Regions from separate parts of the Halomonas sp. 3D7M genome, predicted to be linked through region 2. Evidence: predicted binding sites of a transcription regulator. Region 2 holds the regulator's gene; each other region holds the start of a gene.
What was found. The regulator sigma-54, encoded in region 2, starts transcription at its own class of promoters, with help from an activator protein. The targets are predictions, from matches to a motif close to TGGCACNNNNNTTGCTNT.
Positions count from the first base shown of each region.

Region 1 (3,282 bases), on a different contig from region 2:
TCGGTCTGGGCAATATCGGGAAAGATCTCTTGGCCGCTGCCGTCGTAGTGACGGCCGTTGTCCACAATGGAGGTACCCAGATAGCCCTGAACCCGCTCATTGCCGCCGCTGATCGATTGCGACAGACGTCGATCCATATCATCGCTGTTGTTGAAGCCTGTGGTGATGCCAGCTTCGGTGCGCCAGTTCAGGCCTTCTTCGCCTTTGCGCGTAATGATATTGATCAAGCCCCCCGTAGCACCGCCGCCATACAGGCTGCTGGCGCCGGAAAGCACTTCTACACGCTCAATATTGAAGGGATCAATGGCATCGAACTGACGGGAAAGCCCCCGCGAACTGTTCAGAGATACGCCATCGATAAGCACCTGCACGCCCCGACCACGCATGTTTTGCCCATAATTGGTGCGCCCTTGCGGTGCCAGATCCAGCCCCGGCACAAGTTGCCCCAATGCCGTCTTTAGGTCTGCACCATTGCGGGTCTGCTGTTGCAGCATCTCTTGGTCAATCACCCATACCGCGCCGGGTATCTGACTGATCTGGGTCGGGGTGCGGGAGCCAACCACCACCATGGTATCTTCAGCGTTTGCGTTTAGCGTGGATCCAGACGTTGTGTTTTGGGCGAAAACATCGCTGGAAAAGCCTAGTAATAGACCCGTGCCAATGAGTGCAGCCGTTGAAGAAGACCAGTCAGACATGGTGAACAATCCGCGAGCAGTTAGGGAATAAGAGGCGGAGAGTATCACCACAACAATCAAAGTCAATGATATTGATTCGTGTTTATTGGGTGGGTAGGACGCTCTTTACGTCATCAACATCAACGGATTAAGCCACCCCGTAGTCGGCAATAGGCGTCGTCAACCTATTGCCGTCCGTTCTGGATTTAGGCGGGCTTGCTATCCTCTGAACCATCACTGTTCGGTTCAGGAGCGGGGGTTGGTGGTGCTTCTGCTTCAACGGGGGAAGGGCTCGTTGAGGTAGAGGCTTCCACGGCTGCCTCAAGGCTAGCCACTTGGCGCTCTAGAGCTTCAACGCGTGAGCGGGTGCGCTGTAATACATCCATCAAAATATCAAAGTCTTCCCGTGACACCAGCTCCAGCCTGTCAAAGGCACCACGCACTACCTGCTGTACGCCTTTTTGAATATCTTCCGGGGCTTGGGACGCGTTCTGTAAACGATCCCCAATTTGCTGGGCTAAACGGCTAATGCGATCTTGAGGCGCCATCGCTCTCTCCTTAAATGACCACGCATAAATGTGCACTGCTTACTAACTATAAGGATACGCAACCCGCAGTCGATGCGCATGCATCGTTTACAAATTAGCCTCTGGCCTCTCTTTATCGGCGGGGTGTATCGAAGGAGTGCATCGAAATGGAGCGCCGCGTTTTTATTAATGTTCTTTTATGGTGCAAGTAGGCAGTGGCGGCTGCTGCTAAGTCTTCCTTGCCACCGAATAATCTTGAATTTTATAAAACAAACTGCTGACTTATAAGAAAAAAAAGTTGGGTGGCATGGTATGCGCATTAACGAGATAAGCAGTTAATTCGGGCGGCGCTGCCGCTACCTAATCCAGCAGGGGAGATCCGGGATGAAACTCATCACCGCTATCATCAAGCCATTCAAACTTGACGACGTTCGTGAAGCGCTCGCTGACAACGGCGTTCAGGGCATCACGGTGACTGAAGTTAAAGGCTTCGGTCGTCAAAAGGGGCATACCGAGCTGTATCGTGGTGCGGAGTACGTCGTCGACTTTCTACCCAAGGTAAAAGTTGAAGTGGCCGTGGACGACACCCGGTTAGAGAGCGTATTGGAAGCGATCTGTAGCGCGGCTAACAGCGGCAAGATCGGTGACGGCAAGGTGTTTGTGACACCGCTTGAAGACGTTATTCGGATTCGGACAGGCGAACGCGGTGCAGACGCCGTTTGAAGCTGTTTTTTCGGATCATTTCTATAGTTCAACGGGGAACTTAAAATGAATGAGTTGACTGATCTGAGCTACGCGCTCGACACGTTTTACTTCCTAATTTGCGGCGTGCTCGTCATGTGGATGGCCGCTGGCTTCTCAATGCTTGAGGCTGGCTTGGTACGTTCAAAAAACACCGCCGAGATTCTGACCAAAAATATCGCGCTATTTGCGATTGCCTGCACCATGTACTTGTTGGTGGGTTACTACATTATGTATTCCAGCAGCGCGGGTGGCTTCCTACCCAACCTTGGTTTCTTAATTGGCGCTGAAAACAGCGTGGATGCAGTGACCGCAGGCGGTGATGATGCGCCTTACTACTCAATGCGCTCTGACTTTTTCTTCCAGGTAGTGTTCGTGGCCACTGCCATGTCGATTGTGTCTGGTGCGGTTGCTGAGCGCATGAAGCTGTGGGCTTTCCTGGCCTTCGCAGTAGTGATGACAGCCTTTATTTATCCGGTGTCTGGCTACTGGACATGGGGCGGCGGCTGGTTGTCTGAAGTCGGCTATTCCGATTACGCGGGTTCCGGCATTGTTCACTTAGCAGGTGCCGCGGCTGCCTTAGCGGGTGTATTGGTGCTTGGCCCACGTAAAGGTAAGTACGGTAAAGATGGGTCTATCCACGCGATTCCAGGCGCCAACATGCCGCTGGCCACACTGGGTACCTTCATCCTTTGGATGGGTTGGTTCGGTTTCAACGGTGGCTCTGAACTGAAAATGTCCGACATCAGCTCTGCCAACAACGTTGCTCAAGTGTTTGTTAACACCAATGCGGCCGCTGCCGGTGGCGTGCTTGCCGCACTGATTCTTGCCAAACTATGGTTCCGTAAAGCGGACCTTACCATGGCGCTTAACGGTGCACTGGCTGGTCTTGTCGCGATTACTGCGGATCCTCTGTCGCCCTCTGCGCTGGGCGCTGCGGTGATTGGGGCGGTGGGTGGCTTGATCGTTGTCGCTGCGATCGTCATGCTGGACAAGCTGAAGCTTGATGACCCGGTCGGTGCGATCTCGGTACACGGTGTGGTGGGTATCTGGGGCGTGCTGGCGGTTCCGCTGACCAATGGCGACGCTTCTTTCGGCGCACAGCTGATCGGTATCGTTGGTATCTTTGGCTGGGTATTCGTTGCGAGCCTGGTGGTATGGTTGGTGCTGAAAGCCATCATGGGTATCCGCGTTAGCGAAGAAGAAGAGTATGAAGGTGTCGATATTGCTGAGTGCGGTCTTGAAGCCTATCCCGAATTTAGCGTTAAGAAATAAGCTTACGCTAATTAAATGAGCTGGCGTGCTCTTTTGGCCTCCCTATCGGGAGGCCTTTTTGCCTT
Region 1 is NZ_JABUZF010000247.1:73,663-76,944, reverse strand. Features, by position in the region: gene INT22_RS14825 (TonB-dependent receptor) at 1-695, opposite strand, end outside; gene INT22_RS14820 (accessory factor UbiK family protein) at 881-1,222, opposite strand; gene INT22_RS14815 (P-II family nitrogen regulator) at 1,586-1,924, shown strand; gene INT22_RS14810 (ammonium transporter) at 1,970-3,217, shown strand.
Region 1: a site for sigma-54 is predicted at 1,505-1,522, ahead of INT22_RS14815 (P-II family nitrogen regulator). Genes of this name have one in related genera too.

Region 2 (3,282 bases):
ATTCGTGACAACTTCGGCATGAGTCTTTCGGGCGGAGAGCGTAGACGTGTTGAGATCGCACGCTCCCTCGCGACAGAGCCTGCCTTTATTCTGCTTGATGAGCCGTTTGCCGGCGTTGACCCGATCTCAGTGGGTGATATTAAAACGATCATTCGAGCCCTCAAAAAACGCCATATCGGCGTACTAATCACTGATCATAACGTCAGGGAAACACTAGATATTTGCGATATTGCCTACATTGTAGGTGACGGTCATATCATCGCCAGTGGCCCCCCTCAGGAAATTCTCAACAACCAGCGGGTAAGAGACGTTTATTTGGGGGCTGATTTCCGCCTGTAAACAGCCACCTGCAAAAAAAATAGTAGTGGTGGCATAGTTATTGCACTTGCACCAAGCCATAACTCGCACTAGGGTGGAGCTTTCTGATTAACGAGTGGTTCTCAGATGGTCATGAAAGCTTCTCTTCAATTGCGTATCGGTACACAGCTGACCATGACACCTCAGCTGCAGCAGGCCATCGCCCTGTTACAGCTATCAACGCTGGACCTCCGTCAAGAAATTCAGCAAGCACTTGATGCCAATCCAATGCTTGAGCAGGAAGATGAGTTCGGCGAACAGGCCGTTAGTGAACCCCAGGAAGTTGAATGGTCCGAAAGCATTCCTAACGAACTCTCAACTGACAGTGACTGGTCAGACACTTATCAAGACCTAGGTAGCCATGGTGCCAGCAGCGAGGGGCCTGACTTTGAGCGTCAAGCCGCTGGTCAAAGTTTGCATGGCCACTTACTTTGGCAACTCGCCATGACAGATTTTTCACCACGCGACCATGCCATTGCTGAAAGCCTCATCGATGCACTGGATGCCAACGGCTACCTAACTCAACCTCTCAATGACATTCGCGAAGGACTTAAAGCCCAAGGGCATGAAGGCCTTAGCCAGCGTGAAGTTGAAACAACCTTGCTGCGCCTTCAACAGTTTGAGCCCACCGGTGTATTTGCTCGCGACCTGCGGGAGTGCTTAATGCTGCAGCTCGCCTCACTACCCGAAGATACACCGCTGCTGATGCCTGCCAAGCGCTTAGTGCGTCAATTTCTTGAAGCGCTCGGTAAAGATGATGTGCGTTTGCTAAAGCGGCGGTTAAGTCTAGATGATGAGCAGCTTGATGACGTAATCCGCTTGATCCGCAGCCTGGACCCTCGCCCCGGGAGCGCCTTTGGCGACACAGATGACAGCTACGTAACGCCAGATTTAGTCGTCCGCCATGACCACGAAGGATGGCACCTGGAGCTAAACCCAGAGGCACTGCCGCGCTTGCGCATTCAACCTGACTACGCAAGCCTCATCAAACGGGCTGACAAGAGCCAAGATAACCAATTTTTAAAAGAGCATCTCCAGGAAGCGCGCTGGCTCATCAAGAGCCTTTCAAGTCGAAATGATACGCTACTGCGGGTGGGCCGAGAAATCATAGCTCGCCAGATAGGCTTTCTGGAACACGGTGAAGAAGCCATGAAACCGCTGATCTTAGCCGATATCGCAGACGCCGTTGAAATGCATGAATCTACTATTTCCAGGGTCACCACCCAGAAATATATCCATACCCCGCGCGGTGTGTTCGAACTCAAATACTTCTTTTCCAGCCAAGTAAGTGGCCAGGACGGCGGCGACAGTCACTCCAGCACCGCCATCCGGGCTCGAATCAAAAAACTGGTGCAAGATGAACCGCCCGGCAAACCGCTCTCAGACAGCCGCCTCGTGGCGCTATTGGAAGAGGGTGGCATTAATGTAGCAAGGCGAACGGTGGCCAAATATCGTGAATCAATGGGTATTCCCTCTTCAAGCGAGCGCCGCCGTTTACGCTAATAAAACAGTGCTAACGAGACAAAGTCTGTCTAGGGGCTTTGCAATAGCGCAAAAAGGGTTACAATCGAAGAACAGTCCGATGGATAAGGAGCACGTCAATGCAAGTAAATATCACTGGTCATCACGTAGATCTGACTGACGCCTTGCGTGACTATGTAAATGAGAAGCTGGAACGCGTTGAGCGCCATTATGACAATATCACCACCGTACAAGTGACCTTATCTGTTGAAAAGGAGCGTCAGCAAGCTGCCTGCACCCTGCATGCTGCAGGTGCCGATCTACACGCAGAAGCATTAGACAATGATATGTATGCTGCGATTGATGCACTAGCGGACAAAATTGACCGTCAACTCGTTAAACACAAGGAAAAAGCACAAGCTCGCGCCCAAGGCGCTGGCGTGCGTTAACTCAATGACGTTGGAAACCATACTTCCCCCGGAGCGCGTGCTGTATGACGTCCCCGGGGGCAGCAAAAAAAGGGTGCTGGAATTTTTCAGCACCTTTATTGCGCAAAACACGCCAAGCCTAGATAGCCAAGAAGTCTTCAGCCGCCTGATTGGTCGTGAGCGTTTGGGTAGCACTGGAATAGGCAACGGCGTTGCCATTCCTCACGCCCGTAGCCCTCACTGCAGCTCGCCTATCGCTGGTTTTTTAAAGTTAGCCGAGCCTGTAGATTTCGATGCTATTGATGGCGATCCCGTCGACCTTGTTTTCGTACTTTTAGTACCCGAAGAGGCGGACGACACGCACTTAGCCTTATTAGGGCAAGTGGCGTCTATCATGAACAGCGTTGACACACGTCAGCAGCTTCGTAGAACGGCTAGCCAACGTGAGCTATTGGACCTTATAACAGCAAAAATTCGTGAACAACCTGTTACTTAAATAGTCCACCGCTAGACACTGCCTACGTTTACCTCCATTTTTATTGGCATGCCAAGAGAAACTCTATGCAATTGGTGATCATTAGCGGCCGTTCAGGGTCCGGTAAATCTATCGCCTTACAAGCGTTAGAAGATCTTGGCTATTGTGCCATCGATAACTTGCCCGCCATGCTACTCGGCTCCCTGGTGGATGAGCTTCGTGAGCAAGGGGCACGCCCCCAATTAGCGGTAAGTATCGATGCGCGCAATTTACCTGCTGCACTAAAGCAACTGCCAAAAATGCTTGAATCTTTGCGTCAGAAAAGCATTCACTTCCAGGTTATCTATCTAACCACCGATGCCCGAATTCTTCTTGAGCGATACTCAGCCACGCGTCGTCGCCACCCTCTTACGCGTGATAGTGACATGACGCTTGAAGAGGCCATCAATAAAGAAGAAGAAACCCTGCTCGACATCCGTGATCTGGCTGACCTGATGATCGACACATCGCGTCTGTCGGTTCATGACCTGCGCCGCCGGATAACGGATCAGGTTGCCCAAC
Region 2 is NZ_JABUZF010000259.1:18,210-21,491, forward strand. Features, by position in the region: partial or broken gene lptB (LPS export ABC transporter ATP-binding protein) at 1-339, shown strand, start outside; gene INT22_RS16780 (RNA polymerase factor sigma-54) at 445-1,860, shown strand; gene hpf (ribosome hibernation-promoting factor, HPF/YfiA family) at 1,959-2,267, shown strand; gene INT22_RS16790 (PTS sugar transporter subunit IIA) at 2,272-2,742, shown strand; gene rapZ (RNase adapter RapZ) at 2,808-3,282, shown strand, end outside.

Region 3 (3,282 bases), on a different contig from region 2:
GTGCTGGGAAGCGTTTTGCTCAACGCTTCCAGTGTCTCGCGCTCTAGTCTGGCGAGGTACTGCTTTAGGGTTTCTTCGGGGGCTAAGGCGGCTATTGGCGAAGAGATTGACGTTTGCGGCAGATTAGCAGGGGGCTGCTGCGTAGGAAGGCTAGGTGCTTCAATTTGATCCGTTGGGCTGGATAGCCAAGCTCTTTCCAACCAGTTTTCAAGCTCGCGGACGTTACCTGGCCAGTCGCTTCCCATTAACGTTGACCATACTGGATTGCCCAGGATTTTTTGCCGCCCATAGCGTTGGTTAAGGCGCTTCAAACAGGCTTCCACGAGATCAGGAATATCTTCTCGGCGGTCGCGCAAAGGGGGAAGTGTGACCGGTATGACGTTGAGACGGTAGTAAAGATCCAGGCGAAATAGGCCCGCTTCTACTTGTTTAGCTAGATTCTGATTTGTGGCGACAACTAAGCGAAAGTCCACTTTGCGCGGTCGTGTATCGCCTAACCGGGTAAGGCTTCCGTCCTGGATAACTTTTAATAGTTTGGTTTGCATTAATAAGGGAAGCTCACCGATTTCATCGAGAAACAGCGTGCCACCTTCCGCTTGCTCTAGTAAGCCTGCTTTTCCTTGGCGAGCCGCGCCGCTGAACGCGCCGGGCTGATAGCCAAACATCTCAGACTCAAATAAGTTTTCGGGAATGGCCGCACAGTTAACCTCAATAAAGGGATGGTTATGGCGTTGGCTCCAACGGTGCAACTGTTTGGCAAACGCGGTTTTTCCCACGCCCGACTCTCCCAGCATCAATACATTAGCGTCCGAGGGGGCGACCCGTTTGAGAAGCAAGGCGACTTCACGCATAACGTGGCTTCGCGCCTGCAAGTTATCCAGCGCGTCGTCCAGCGCTTGTTCCTCGGCACCGTGGGCTGCTTGGCTACGTTTTAAGTGCTCACTAAAGCGTTTCTGGAGTAGCGCATATTCGTCTTGTAGGAGCTGTAAGTCGGTTAAGTCTCTGGAGCGGCTGATAACACGCTCTAACTTCCCATTCACAAAGACAGGGTAGGCTTGAGCTATCACACGGCGCCCGGTGCCTGTTACCTGCATAAGTTGGGCCGGCTGGTGGGTGCGCATCACTTCTAAGGTGATGGATGGCTTCAAAATGCCTGCTTGCTGAAGCTGGTAAACGCTACTACCTAGCAATTCTTCCCGGGGCGCGCCATAAACAGCCTCAGCGCCGGGGCTGATATCAAGCACTCGACCCTCTCCGCTGACGATGAAGAAGTGATCGTTGGCGGTTTCTACAATGGTTTTTAGCACGCACTTATCGATTTCACTCACAGCGATTGTCTCTTGAGTAACCTGTAATTCATTTTTGCATCAATGATGCATAGATGACTTAAGTGTACGTGATTTTGATTCATTACTGCATCAATAATGGCTGAAAGCCCTATTATTAGGGCGTTTAGAGACTTGGCATGTTCTGTGCAATGTAGTTGTTATTCCGAGCTACAACATGAACAACGCCAAGGAGATCTGTATGTCTGATTTTAACCAGCCGCTTGGGGGCAATAGTATGCCGCGCTTTGGTGGGCCAGCCACTATGATGCGTTTACCCACTCAGGAAAGTGCTGCTGGCTTAGATGCTGCTTTTATCGGTATTCCAATGGATATTGGTACGTCTAACCGGCCTGGTACGCGTCTTGGCCCACGCCAGATTCGTGATGAATCTCGCATGCTGCGACCCTATAACATGGCGACCCGCGCCGCCCCGTTTGAAAGTTTACAAGTGGCCGATATCGGTGACGTGCCCATCAACACGTTTCACCTGCCCAAAAGCGTCGACATCATCACGGCCTTTTATGATGACGTGCTTAAACACAACTGCATTCCGCTAACGTTGGGTGGCGAACACACCCTGACACTGCCCATTTTACGTGCCATTGCCAAAAAGCATGGGCCAGTGGGGCTGATCCATATCGATGCCCATGCCGATGTGAACGAGCACATGTTCGGTGAGCCAATTGCTCATGGCACGCCGTTTCGCCGTGCTCAGGAAGAAGGCCTGTTAGCCCACGGCAAAGTGGTGCAAATTGGCCTTCGTGGTACCGGTTACGCAGCCGAAGATTTTGATTGGTGCCGAAGCCAGGGTTTCCGCGTTGTTCCCGCTGAAGAGTGCTGGCATCGCTCGCTTGCTCCCTTGATGGAAGAAGTGCGCGAGCAGATGGGCGATGTGCCTGTCTATATCAGCTTCGATATCGATGGCTTGGATCCTTCCGTTGCGCCAGGAACGGGAACGGTAGAGATGGGCGGACTGACCTCAGCGCAAGGGCTGGAAATTGTGCGCGGTGCGGCAGGCTTGAACATCGTCGGCTGTGATCTAGTGGAAGTGTCGCCTCCTTATGACCCCAGCGGTAATACCGCATTGATGGGCGCCACACTGCTGTACGAAATGCTCTGCGTGCTGCCGGGCGTGAAACACAGTGATTAAGCTGTCCTGAAATAGCTCATAAATAAAAAGCGCTTACCTGACAAAGCGCTAATGGTCAGAGAAATGGCAGGCTGCTTATTGCCTGCCAGGAAGCCACCAGCCCACCTCCAATAATCACTTCCAATAGGTGAACCGTATGTCTTTCTCTCAAGTAAAATTGGATGACGCCGAGCCGTCGGCTCCAATTCAGCGTGCTCATTTGCTGAAGTTTTTGATTCCCTCCTTAATTGGCGTCCTCTTGTTTTTGGTGCCTTTTCAAGTGGGAGGAACGATTAATATTGGCATGGGCCTAATGGCCGATGGGTTGCAGTCGCTGCTTGGCTCTGCACTACCTGCCATTGCCATGCTAGTCCTATGTCTGTCCGTAGTGATAACGCTTTACGTTAAAGTGGCAAAGCCTAACTGGGCGCAACGTGGTCACTTTCAAGAGATGTTTGACGTAGACACTATTTGGGTAGTGATGCGCATCTTAGGTGGCATCTTTGTCGTCATGACCTTTTTTCAAGTCGGCCCAGAATTTGTGACGGCACCGTTTACTGGCGGCGTAATGCTCAATGATTTGGCGCCGGTGCTACTGACGTTCTTCTTCTTTGCGGCGATTCTGCTCCCGTTTTTGGTCGAATTTGGCTTTATGGAATTTATCGGCACCATGGTGCGTAAGCCGTTTCGGGTGATTTTCAATCTTCCTGGGCGCAGTGCTATCGATGCAACGGCTTCTTGGATGGGGTCAGGCACCGTGGGGGTATTGATCACCGCCCAACAGTATGAGCAGGGTTATTACAATGCTCGTGAGGCATCGGTCAT
Region 3 is NZ_JABUZF010000035.1:95,342-98,623, forward strand. Features, by position in the region: gene INT22_RS01160 (sigma-54 interaction domain-containing protein) at 1-1,328, opposite strand, end outside; gene speB (agmatinase) at 1,528-2,478, shown strand; gene INT22_RS01170 (YjiH family protein) at 2,615-3,282, shown strand, end outside.
Region 3: a site for sigma-54 is predicted at 1,462-1,479, ahead of speB (agmatinase). Genes of this name have one in related genera too.